Regions from separate parts of the Exiguobacterium sp. s168 genome, predicted to be linked through region 2. Evidence: a T-box and tRNA genes for the amino acid it is inferred to sense, from the RefSeq annotation. Region 2 holds a T-box; the other regions hold tRNA genes.

Region 1 (3,832 bases), on a different contig from region 2:
CAGGAATGAAGTTCCCTGAACCGATGACGAGTGAGTAGTTCTCAGCAGTTCCGCCGTCGAATTGGTTTTCCCCATCGAAACCTGCGAAGTCGAATACGACTGTATCGCCATTCTCGATGACGCCATCTTCTTTAACGACGAGTTCTGCACCGCGTTCTTGCAATGTTTTGAGTTCAGCGTCGACGTCTTCGTCAGTAACGTTCGTTTCAACTGCTGTGTACTCAAGACCTTTGTACTCACCGAGTGTAGCTTCTGGCTCGATGACGAACGTGATTTTGAATTCGACTGGCTTGCCTTTTTCGAGTGTTTCAACGTCGATGTTCTCAAGCGCGATTGGCTCGATTCCTGATTCGACGACTGCACCTTCGATTGTGTCCTTATAAAGGATGTCGAGTGCATCTTGGTACAGTGCTTCTTCACCGTACATTTTGTTGAACATTGCGCGTGGCATTTTTCCTTTACGGAAACCAGGTGTGTTCAAAGTCTTAACGACTTTCTTGAACGCTTGGTCTACCGCTTTATCAAATGCTTCAGCAGGCGCTTCATACGTGAGGACGCCGAGGCTACCTGATTGTTTTTCCCATTTTGCAGTCATGCTGAGTCCCTCCAAAATTGTCAATTAGCGTACATGTGTGTACAACAAGTCACATTATAGCACAATCGTTCTGACGATTACCACTGTTGAACGAATCGTTTCCAGATGTCTCAATCGAAGTAAATCTGCTCGAATGCGATGACTTCTGGATAAAGGATATGTGCCGCTCGATATAACCGCTTCGCCAGCGGACTGAGGATACGTTCCGGTTCTTCACGTTCAAATGTCAGACCTGCGAGTTCTTCGCATGCTGTGAGCCACTTCTCCATGTCTGATCCGATTCGTTCTCGTTCTTCAAAATGAATCAGTTGATCCGATCGCAAGACGAGCAACGCTCGGAACGGATCCATTCGCTCTAACGTATGCATCGATGCGAGTAACGCTTGTTGCTCCTGTTGATGTACCAGCAGGATTTCTTCTAACTCTTCGCGTGACGAAATCGTCCAGTCTACATCCAAGTGTGGCACATGAATGCTTATCGGATATGACACGTGATGAAGCACACTCCCCAATAACTGATCAATGACGAGTAGACTTTGATGTTCTGCCTCTTGTGCCAGAAGATATTTCTGCGTGATGTATGCAATGAGCTCAGTTGTCCGTTCAAATTCCATACCGGTCAAATGGCGCATTTGTTCGACCCAACTGCCATGTCGCAACACATGCATCAATTCCGTTGCTGATGTTACTTCACGCTGTGCAACAGGGTTGTTTTGAACTGCCGGCTTTTGTTCTCGAACACGCATCTGTTGTTTGATTTCATCTAATCGAAGCGCGAGCCCATAAGGCAGATACGGTGACGCCGAGCGCAAAGCGAGTTTCATCGGATACCGTTCTCCGAGTTCATAAAGAAAGAGTGCGAGCACTTGCTCGACACCCTCGACTTCAAGAAATCGTTCTGCCACTGTTTCAAATCGTTCCCGGTCATGCATTAAGAGTGGTTGAATGACATAGAGCCGGTGTAAGACATCTTCTCCTGTCAATTGGTCAGTCTCTAATTCCATAATCAATTGTTCTTGTTTAGAAGCGGGCAAACGAAGAATGCGCGCTCGCTCTACTTCTAGTTCATGTTCCATCCAGCGCGATGTCCCCATATTCCGGCACTCCTTCATGTTCAACTTCTTATTTCGTAAATGGATCGAGTAAAGACGTCCAGTTCGTGATTGCTTCTTGAAGTTGTCCTGCCTGCTCGATTCCTAATCGATTCAACGTATCTAACGAGACGTCCGCTTCAAGTAATCGAGCGATGTCTTCCGATTGATTCACGTACTGTTCGAGTTTTGCACTTAAATTTTGCAATTCTTGCGGCGGATTTTCAAGTCCCGCTAATCGTTGATCGATCTGATCCAGTTCTTGGTTGAACTGATCAATCGTTCCGTTTTCCTTCAACTTTTCGATTTGTTGATCGAGTGCCTGTTCAGGGTTCGCAGATTCACGCGCTGTCGTAGCCGCCTCATTCAAGGAAGCCGACAAATCTGACGTGACTTGGGCCGTATCTTTTGCAATGCCTTGAAGTTCTCCGGCGTAATCGACACTATTTTTTACATCGTTGACCTGTTGTTTTGCATCGTCGACTGTATTTGAAATCTCACTACATCCAGCAAGAAACGTACTTAGCACGAGGACTGCTCCAACTTTCTTCCACATTGCATTCATCCCTTTCGAGTTCATGATACCTTAATTATAATCGAAAATCGGAATAAAAAAAAGAGACCACCCTCGTAAGGGCAGTCTCTATTTTAATTATAGCGTCCCAAGAGGGATTCGAACCCCCGACCGACGGCTTAGAAGGCCGTTGCTCTATCCTGCTGAGCTATTGGGACGTGTCAACACGAATAAACTATACTAGAACAATTCTTTCGTGTCAATCACATTACAAACATTGCATTTATTTTATTACAAAAATGTTCCGTCCAGATGCAGGGCATTCACTCGATCGCCATTCACATCGAGAAAATCGACAGAATAACGGTTTTGATCCACTTCAAGAATCGCATACGTCTTGTCTGGTCGATGACGTGGCATCCGGATTGAACCTGGATTGATGAATAACACACCGTCCCGATATTCAGCCTTCGCAACATGGGAATGACCATATAAGACGATATCCGCCTGCTTTTCCTTCGCATGATGCTGTAAGACATCTAGACTGTATTTGACGTCCTGACGATGTCCGTGGACACAAAGGATGGTATGACCATCCATTTCCGATACGACTTCTTCTGGAAAATCGTGTCCGTAATCGCAATTCCCTCGCACAACACGATATGGATATAATGATTCGATGTCGCGCGTCAATTGGGAGTCCCCACAATGAAATGCCAAATCCACGTCTTGGTGACGTTCGAATATCGTAAGCAGTTCTTGTTCTAGTCCATGGCTATCACTAACGATCAACGCTCTCATCTTCATCACACTCCTAAGAAAGTAGTTAAGTCCTGTTCGAGCTTGCGCAATGCATTGCCACGATGACTAATCATCGCTTTTTCTTCTTTCGTCAACTCAGCAGCCGTCTGTCCGCTTTCTGTGACGAACAATGGATCATAACCGAAACCGTTCGAACCCGACGCCTCAAAACCGATTCGCCCTTCCATCGTTCCACGAACCGTCAATGTCTCACCCGTTGGTTTCGCTAGCGCGAGTACACAAACGAAGCGCGCCGTCCGCTCTTCCTCCGGAACACCTTCTAACTTTTCAAGTAGTAGAGCATTGTTCGCCGCATCGGACTTTTCAAGACCCGCGAAGCGTGCTGAGTAGACGCCGGGAGCGCCATCTAAAGCATCGACTTCAAGACCTGAATCATCAGCAAGTACCGTGTGACCAAAGTAGGCTGCTGCCTCTGTTGCTTTTAAAAGTGCATTTTCCTCGAATGTCTCACCTGTTTCATCCGTTTCCGGAGCATCAGCGTGATCGAGTAACGACTCGACCGAATAACCGAGACGACCCAGCATGCTTTCAAGTTCCTTCACTTTACCTGCATTGTGTGTTGCGACGATGACCTTCATCTATGTTCCCCCACTTCTTCTCCTACATACCACCAAGAGACACCGAGTGCATCTCGACCAGCATCAATCAGTTCCTTAATTCCTTTTTCCCCAAGTTCGAGCATATCGAGCATCTCTTGACGGGAAAATGTCGACTCTTCTCCTGTTGCTTGCATCTCGACGATTTTCCCCGATGAGGTCATGACGAGATTGAAGTCGACTTCAGCCGCAGCATCCTCTTCATAGCATAAAT
Region 2 (3,832 bases):
GAATATCGTTGCCCCAGTCGCAACGAAGACCATAGATGATCGGGGTATGCAAATCGTCGGCTGTCAAGGAATGAAACAGTGGTAATACATCAATCGGTTGTTTCGTCCGGATGTTATAGATGACTTGTTTTCGCTGTTGTTGGATTGAGATCCAACCTTCAGAAAACGGTAGCAGATGCGGTAAATCAAGGAGTAACGAATCAATCGTCTCGCGTTCAAAGCGGGAAATCAACAAGTGTTCCTTCGCATCATCAAATCGTTTGGCATTATCATTTGCTTCAAGGGAGTCGCCGCGTTCTTGCAACAGACGTTTGAACAAAAAGAGGATCAAGGCGGAAACCGTAGCCGCGACGAGTGGACTCTCATCGTAAAACCAGATTCCAAGTAAAGCGCTCAACATGCTGATTCCGTAGACGAGGGATTGCAGCTTTACGAGACGGCGCCAATCGTATTTCAAGAAGAGGAAGCGATTGACGAATAGACATTGGAAATAAGAGACAAGGAAAACGGTGATTAAAAAGCCGGTGAAAGGAATCAAGGCTTTCGTATACGTAAAGTTTGAGCCGATCGGACCACCGAGCGCATAATACGCAAAGGCGGGAAGCGAAATATAGACTAAATCGAATAGGGCGTTGATCGGGTAGAGGTAGACGAAACGTTTCCAGCGAATCGCTTTTCGGTGAGACATGAATTGAAAGACGAGAATACCGATTTGGCTTAAAATCAAGGCGTACGTTAAACCGTAATTGAGGAATAAAAATAAGATGATTCCTTCTTGGAATGTATAGTAAATGCCACCACGACGGACATTATCGAACTGAAACAGGAGAACGAGTCCGAATAAATAAAGCGTGTTGATGATGGAGACAGAAGGATGGAAGGTTGGTGGATGAACGATGCCGATCACTAATAACGTCAAGGCGACGAGACCGAAGACGATCCAGCTTGTCCGGGCTACATGTTGGTAGTAGCGCATGAAACATCCCTCCCCTTGAGAAGTATCTTTTATTCCTATACCCGAATTGTGGAAATTTTGATAAGCCATTTACCAAAAAAATAAGGTTGAGAGAAAAGAAAGAATTGCGTATAATGTGAAAGATATCGAATATAGTCGATGATGAAGAGAGTAACGGTTGATTTTCGTCAACTAGCGAATCAGGGAATGGTGGAAGCCTGAGGACGAACCGATCGTGAAACGCACTTCTGAGACGCTGCCCGATTCCTGATGGAAGAGGCGTAGCCGGGGGAACCCCGTTATCCCCGAACAAGGTGGGTGTCAAAATGACACCAAGAAGAGTGGTACCGCGGTCATTCCGTCTCTTTGCGCGTGGCGCAAGGGGCGTTTTTTATTGCCAAAAAATCAGTGAAGCAGGAGGAAATAAAGATGAGTTATAAAGCGCAGTATGCAGAAGTATTACATCAAGTCATGGAAGGTGCCTTATCGGTTGAACAAATCGAACAACTGATCGAGCAACCGAAACATGAAGATCACGGAGATTTGGCATTCCCATGTTTCATGCTCGCAAAAGCATTCCGTAAAGCACCGAACATGATCGCTTCAGACCTCGCAGAAAAAATCGATGCGCCGCTGTTCTCGAACGTTCAAGCTGTAGGTCCTTACATCAACGTTTTCTTGAACCGAGAAGTCGTCTCGCAAGAAATCGTCAATCAAGTCCTGACGGAGCAAGAGGCGTTCGGATCAAGTGAAGCGAATGGAAAAACGATCGTCACTGATTTTTCATCACCAAACATCGCGAAACCATTCTCGATGGGCCACTTGCGTTCGACGGTCATCGGGAACGCGCTCAACCAAATCTCACGTAAAAAAGGCTACGACGTCGTCGGTGTCAACCACTTAGGGGACTGGGGAACACAGTTCGGGAAATTGATGGTGGCTTACACGATGTGGGGTGAGGAAGAAGCGGTCCGTGCAGAACCGATCAAGGAATTGTTGAAATTATACGTCCGGTTCCACGAAGAAGCGGAAACAAATCCGGCACTTGAGGATGAAGGACGTCTCTGGTTCAAAAAACTCGAACAAGGTGATGAGCAGGCAACGACGCTTTGGACGTGGTTCCGTGAAGTCTCACTCGTCGAGTTCAACCGTGTTTATGAGATGCTCGGTGTTAAATTCGATAGCTTGAACGGAGAAGCCTTCTATAACGATAAGATGCAACACGTCATCGATTTGCTCGAAGAAAAAGATCTCCTCGTCGAATCAGAAGGGGCAATGGTCGTCGACCTCGAAGCAGAAGGTATGCCGCCTGCCTTGATTAAAAAGAAAGATGGTGCAACGCTGTATGCGACACGTGACTTAGCAGCTGCCGTCTATCGTCTCGAAACGTACCGTTTTGAGCAAGCGTTCTACGTCGTAGGTGGGGAACAAGCGCTTCACTTCAAGCAATTGTTCGCAGTCTTGAAGAAACTTGGATTTGAGAACGTCGACGGAATGCACCATGTGCCGTTCGGTCTGATCATGAAGGACGGAAAGAAAATGTCGACGCGTAAAGGTCGGATCGTCTTGCTTGAAGAAGTATTACAAGAAGCGATCGACGTCGCAAAGCAAAACATCGCGGAAAAAAATCCGAACTTAGCGAATGCTGAAGCTACGGCTCGTCAAGTAGGTGTTGGCGCGGTCATCTTCCATGACTTGAAGAACGAACGGATGAACAATATCGAGTTCGATCTTGAGCAGATGTTGAAATTCGAAGGCGAAACAGGACCGTATGTCCAGTACACGAATGCCCGTGCGCACTCCTTGCTCCGTAAAGGTGGCTATGATGGCACACCATTCGCTGGTAGTGCCGATGATCATGCATGGGGTGTCGTCTCGATGCTGAACCAATTCTCGACGGTCATCGATCGCGCGTTCACACGTCGTGAGCCATCAATCATCAGCCGCTACGTCTTAGATCTTGCACAAAGCTTTAATAAATACTACGGACACGTCCGTGTTCTCGAAGATGACGCAGCAAAACAATCGCGTCTTGCACTCGTCAAGTCGGTCACGATCGTCTTGACAGAGGGTCTTCGTTTGCTTGGTGTCGGCGCTCCAGAAGAAATGTAAGACCAATCCACGAATAAGAAGAGGTAGATTATGAAGACTGAGACGAAAGAACGATTACAGCAAGCTGCTTCACAGATGAAGCAGGAGCCTTTGGCAGAAACGGTCGCCTTTATGGCTGATTTTCACGGGAAAGTCGCTGCTTGGTTACCGGGAGAGTCTGTCGATTTCGTTCACGATTTCGTGACGGCGCCGGAAGCCGATTTGATTGCTCCGATTGAAGGAGACGCATTACGGACGAAAGACAATTTTGAATTCTTCATGCGTAAGAAACAGACACGGAAAAAACTGGGTGAACTGTTGACGCTTTGGAAGTCGGCACGTACGACAGAGACGTTGAGTCAAATCGATGCGATCGGATTGAAAAAATGGCTCGCTCGTAATGAATTCCGTTCGGAAGACAAACCATGGGATTATTTGAACCGTCTGCATGTTCTGCTATTCCTTGATTTGATGACGACGATCATCGATGATCATCGATTGACGAGTCTGCATGAGCAACTTGTCGGTACGACACCAGTCCCGACGAGCTTCGTACGTCGTCAAGGGGATGTCCGTCAAGTCATCGAAACATTCGCGGAAGAGACGAACTTCACACAAGTGGATATCGTCAAGGCATCGCTTGTCCGTTATCTCTGATCAATAGATACACGAACAAAAGCCGTCGAGCCCTGTGCCCGACGGCTTTTGTCGTATCTTCTTACTTCGCCTGATAGAACACGATCGTTTGTTGCTCTGAATCGTAAAGACACCATTCTCGTTCGAACA
Region 3 (3,832 bases), on a different contig from region 2:
CCACCTGCGACGACGATGACGTGTTCGACTTGCTTCAAGTCAGCCAGTTGGAGACCAACTGTCTTGACCCGGTGCACGATGTTCCCGTCTCGGTCGAAGTAATATCCGAATGCTTCCGCTACTGCCTGGTCATGTTCCAGTCGGGTCAGGAGATCCTCAGACGCACGACGACGTTTTGCCATCGTTTTCGCCTCACCAATTCCATGTACCACGATTGAAGCACCTTTAATCATTTGAAGCACATTTTTTATGCTCGGCTCTTCGATCATCTTGACGAAAGTCTCTGTGCTGACCATGTCTGGGATGTGAAGCAGATGATAATCACTTTGAGCGCGTGATGCCATCCGTGAGCATACTGTGTTCGCTTGTAGTTCGAGCGTTTCTCCCAGTCCTCCGCGTGCCGGAACGAACGTCATTGGACGGTGTTCCTTGTCTGGCGACATCATCGCCGCGACCGAAGCCATCGTCGTACCGCCTGTGACAGCGATCGTATTGTGATGGTTTGAAGAAAGCTCTCGCTTGAGTCGTGCGACGGTCGCCCGTCCCATGTCTCGTTGTACCCAGAAGGTCTCATCGGAATCACCCGGTACGATGACGACGTCCCGTACCCCGAGTCTCTCTTTCAAGGCTTTCGCCATGTCTGAGATCCCTGCGAGTTCTCCCATGATGCTGTGCATGCTGCGAAGAACGTTTCGTCCTTCATCCGTTAAGGACATCCCTTGCGTTGCGACCTCTAGGAGGTCTTGCTGCTTCAAGAAGTCGACTTCCCGCCGTAAGACGCGTTCCGTCAAGCCAAGGCTTGTCGCAAGTGTACGTCGTCCGATCGGTTGCATCAGTCGCACATAATGAAGGATGTCGTAGCGTGTCTGCATTTCTTCGATCAGATCAGGCACGATTCGTTTTTGGATCTGGACTAACTGCCGAATCATGTATTTCCCTCTCCTCTCAAGTAGCTGGACGCTTTTTGTCCCGCATGTCATAACGTGTCCCACTTGGTACACCGTTATCATAACAGTCCATTTCTCGCCTTGCAAGTCTCGTTTCTCAAGTTTTTTGAAGTAAGCGTTTTCTTACTGTTTCTGTCTCGAATTTGCCATAACTCCAGATTTCCTCGTCATGCATGACAACGGGAATCTCGTATAAGAACCGTAGACTGAGCGCTTCATCCTGATCAATGTTGACTTCCTCGAACGTCCATTCCGGAAACTCATCGAGTACGAAGTCGAGTAAGATGGCGGCCTCTTCACATAGCGTACATCCCGGACGTGAATAGAGTGTTAAGTGTCTGTGTCGTTTTAATCCCATTCTGATTGCGCCTTCCTTTGCTGCATCGTTTTTTTCGTTAAACCAAGCGCTGCCCGATATTTCGCGACCGTCCGTCGCGCGACTGTCAGACCGTCTGCTTGCAAGCGATCTGTCAATTGCTGATCACTTAACGGACGATCGCTATGTTGAATGTATTCGGCGATCCGCCGTTTAATCAAAAAACTCGAATCTCCGGTTGTCGTCCGTGAGACGAACAAGTCTTCTAGGGCAACGAGACCGTGGACCGTCTCGACATACTTCGCAGCAATCGCTCGACCAATCGTTGACGGATGATGCCCCGTCGCCTCAGCGACTTGTTTTTTCGTCAATGGCTCAAGATGCAGTTCTCCCTTGAACCAGCGTTCTTGCCGCTCAAGCAAGACCGAGAGGATGGCATGCATCGTGACACGGCGTCGTTCGTACGCGCGCAAAAAAGGCGTTGCCTCTTTTAATTCGAGCCACGTCTGATCCGTGTCGAGTGTCATCCAGTTGATTTGAAGTTCTCCATCTAACAGGTGAATCCGCGCTTCTGCTGTCACCGGTCGTTCTTCTTTTGGAAGATCCGGTGTCCGGCTCAACCGCGTCAATTGTTTTCGCAATCGTGTCCGGTCCTGTTCACTGAACTGAGCGAACACCTGACTTGCGGATTCATGTCGCAACCGATTCGTCAGTCCGATCAATTCCGCGTCGTCTAGCTCGATCGCCTGTAACCATTGGCACTCGCGTTCCGAACGGGCAGCGATGCCGACTGGTTCACATTGTTGTAAGAGTGTCCGTGCCTCTGTAATCGTAGCGACATCGGTCGAGAAGGATGCAGCAAGCTGCTCGTCCGATGTCCGCATTAAACCGTCCGCTTCTAAATACACGATGAGTTGTTCCGCCATATATCCTATTTCCTGTCTGACTGATTCTAAACGTATTTGTGCAAGAAGCTCGTCTTCATAGGACGCTAAATTACCCGCCATCTGCTCGAATTCTAGCGAAACCTGATTCGGGTAATGGCGATGCAACCGTCGTTTCAACCGTCGCCATTCCTCCTCGAGCTCTGACGCTGGTTGTTCAAGCACATGTAACTGATACTGTTGTGACGCCGATAACGTCATCTGTTGCGTCTGTTCCTGGCGTTGATCCATCGATTCCCCTCCCCCCACTTCTTATTATAGAAGAAACGTTTTAAAAAACGTGCTCTGAACCCCTTTTGAGTCGCTAGAGAAAAGAAAAGTCATGCTTCCCTATTGCTTTTCTGAAAAAATGTCGCTATACTATTAATTGTTCAGTACATCAGATGCACCCGTAGCTCAGGGGATAGAGCACTGGTTTCCGGTACCAGGTGTCGGGAGTTCGAATCTCTCCGGGTGTACCATTTATTCAACTACAAGGCAATGCCAGCAATGGCGTTGCCTTTTTTCTATACTGATATGTTTCATTTGCCCTTGTAATGGAAAAATACCTAAAAGTCGCATCGTATCTTTTGACCAATATTGACCAAAGGATTATGATAAGGATAAGTCGAATAGGAAGCTACATACCAACTATAAGGAGGCAAAGACTATGTTAATTCCAACAGTCATCGAACAAACAAACCGCGGGGAACGTGCTTACGATATCTACTCACGTTTGCTAAAAGACCGCATCATTCTTCTCGGGAGCGCGATTGACGACAACGTCGCCAACTCAGTCGTTGCCCAACTTCTGTTCTTAGCAGCAGAAGATCCAGATAAAGAAATCTCGCTTTACATCAACAGCCCAGGTGGTTCAATCACTGCCGGTATGGCGATTTACGATACAATGAACTTCATCAAACCACAAGTTTCAACAATTTGTATCGGTATGGCAGCATCGATGGGTGCGTTCTTGCTCCAAGCGGGCGCAAAAGGAAAACGTTTCGCGTTACCAAACGCTGAAATCATGATCCACCAACCGCTCGGTGGTACACAAGGTCAAGCATCGGATATCAAAATCCATGCGGAGCGTATCATCAAAATGCGTGAGCACCTCAATAAAATCATGGCTGAAAACACAGGACAACCACTTGAAGTCATCGAACGCGATACAGAGCGTGACAACTTCATGTCAGCACAAGCTGCTGCTGACTACGGTCTCATCGACCGCGTCATGGAACGTGCATAAGTCATCCAGAGTGTCTCCTTCGGGAGGCACTTTTTTTGTATCCATAGGAAAGCGAAGCCTTGTCGGTTATCGTTGCATACAAAAAAACCTCCCGTTCCTTATAGAACGAGAGGTCGATGATCAGTCGATCAAGTCTGTGATGTCTGAAACGATATCGTGGTTTTCACGAATCAGCGAGTAGATCGCGTTCGCATGTGGCGAAAGCTCTTCCTCTGCTTGTAATTGTTTCAGGAATAAAGATGTTGCGAACGCAACGAGTGTGCTTTTCGGTACACCGATTGATTTTGCTTTTTTTGTTAACACTTCATCAAACTTCGCATCGACTGTCAGCGAAATACGTTTCTTTTCGTTAGCCATTTCAAAAACTCCTTAATTCGAACATTTAGTTGCATCGACT

Evidence for each region. A T-box is a leader RNA that pairs with one kind of tRNA and senses whether it is charged. The one in region 2 lies ahead of argS (arginine--tRNA ligase), so its partner is inferred to be a tRNA-Arg.
Region 1: it has a tRNA-Arg gene. The T-box ahead of argS (arginine--tRNA ligase) is inferred to sense a tRNA for this amino acid. The anticodon was not compared.
Region 3: it has a tRNA-Arg gene. The T-box ahead of argS (arginine--tRNA ligase) is inferred to sense a tRNA for this amino acid. The anticodon was not compared.

The regions. Positions count from the first base shown of each region.
Region 1 is NZ_JACSNE010000002.1:120,963-124,794, forward strand. Features, by position in the region: gene tig (trigger factor) at 1-595, opposite strand, end outside; gene KNQ15_RS02030 (hypothetical protein) at 706-1,689, opposite strand; gene KNQ15_RS02035 (hypothetical protein) at 1,718-2,242, opposite strand; tRNA gene KNQ15_RS02040 (tRNA-Arg) at 2,345-2,418, opposite strand; gene KNQ15_RS02045 (metallophosphoesterase family protein) at 2,492-3,001, opposite strand; gene KNQ15_RS02050 (XTP/dITP diphosphatase) at 3,007-3,600, opposite strand; gene rph (ribonuclease PH) at 3,597-3,832, opposite strand, start outside.
Region 2 is NZ_JACSNE010000014.1:23,252-27,083, reverse strand. Features, by position in the region: gene KNQ15_RS09600 (GGDEF domain-containing protein) at 1-976, opposite strand, end outside; T-box leader at 1,106-1,324, shown strand; gene argS (arginine--tRNA ligase) at 1,385-3,067, shown strand; gene KNQ15_RS09590 (hypothetical protein) at 3,098-3,703, shown strand; gene KNQ15_RS09585 (metallophosphoesterase family protein) at 3,765-3,832, opposite strand, start outside.
Region 3 is NZ_JACSNE010000003.1:124,200-128,031, reverse strand. Features, by position in the region: gene KNQ15_RS03340 (sugar-binding transcriptional regulator) at 1-926, opposite strand, end outside; gene KNQ15_RS03335 (glutaredoxin family protein) at 1,045-1,305, opposite strand; gene KNQ15_RS03330 (RNA polymerase factor sigma-54) at 1,296-2,438, opposite strand; tRNA gene KNQ15_RS03325 (tRNA-Arg) at 2,593-2,668, shown strand; partial or broken gene clpP (ATP-dependent Clp endopeptidase proteolytic subunit ClpP) at 2,851-3,435, shown strand; gene KNQ15_RS03315 (hypothetical protein) at 3,556-3,792, opposite strand.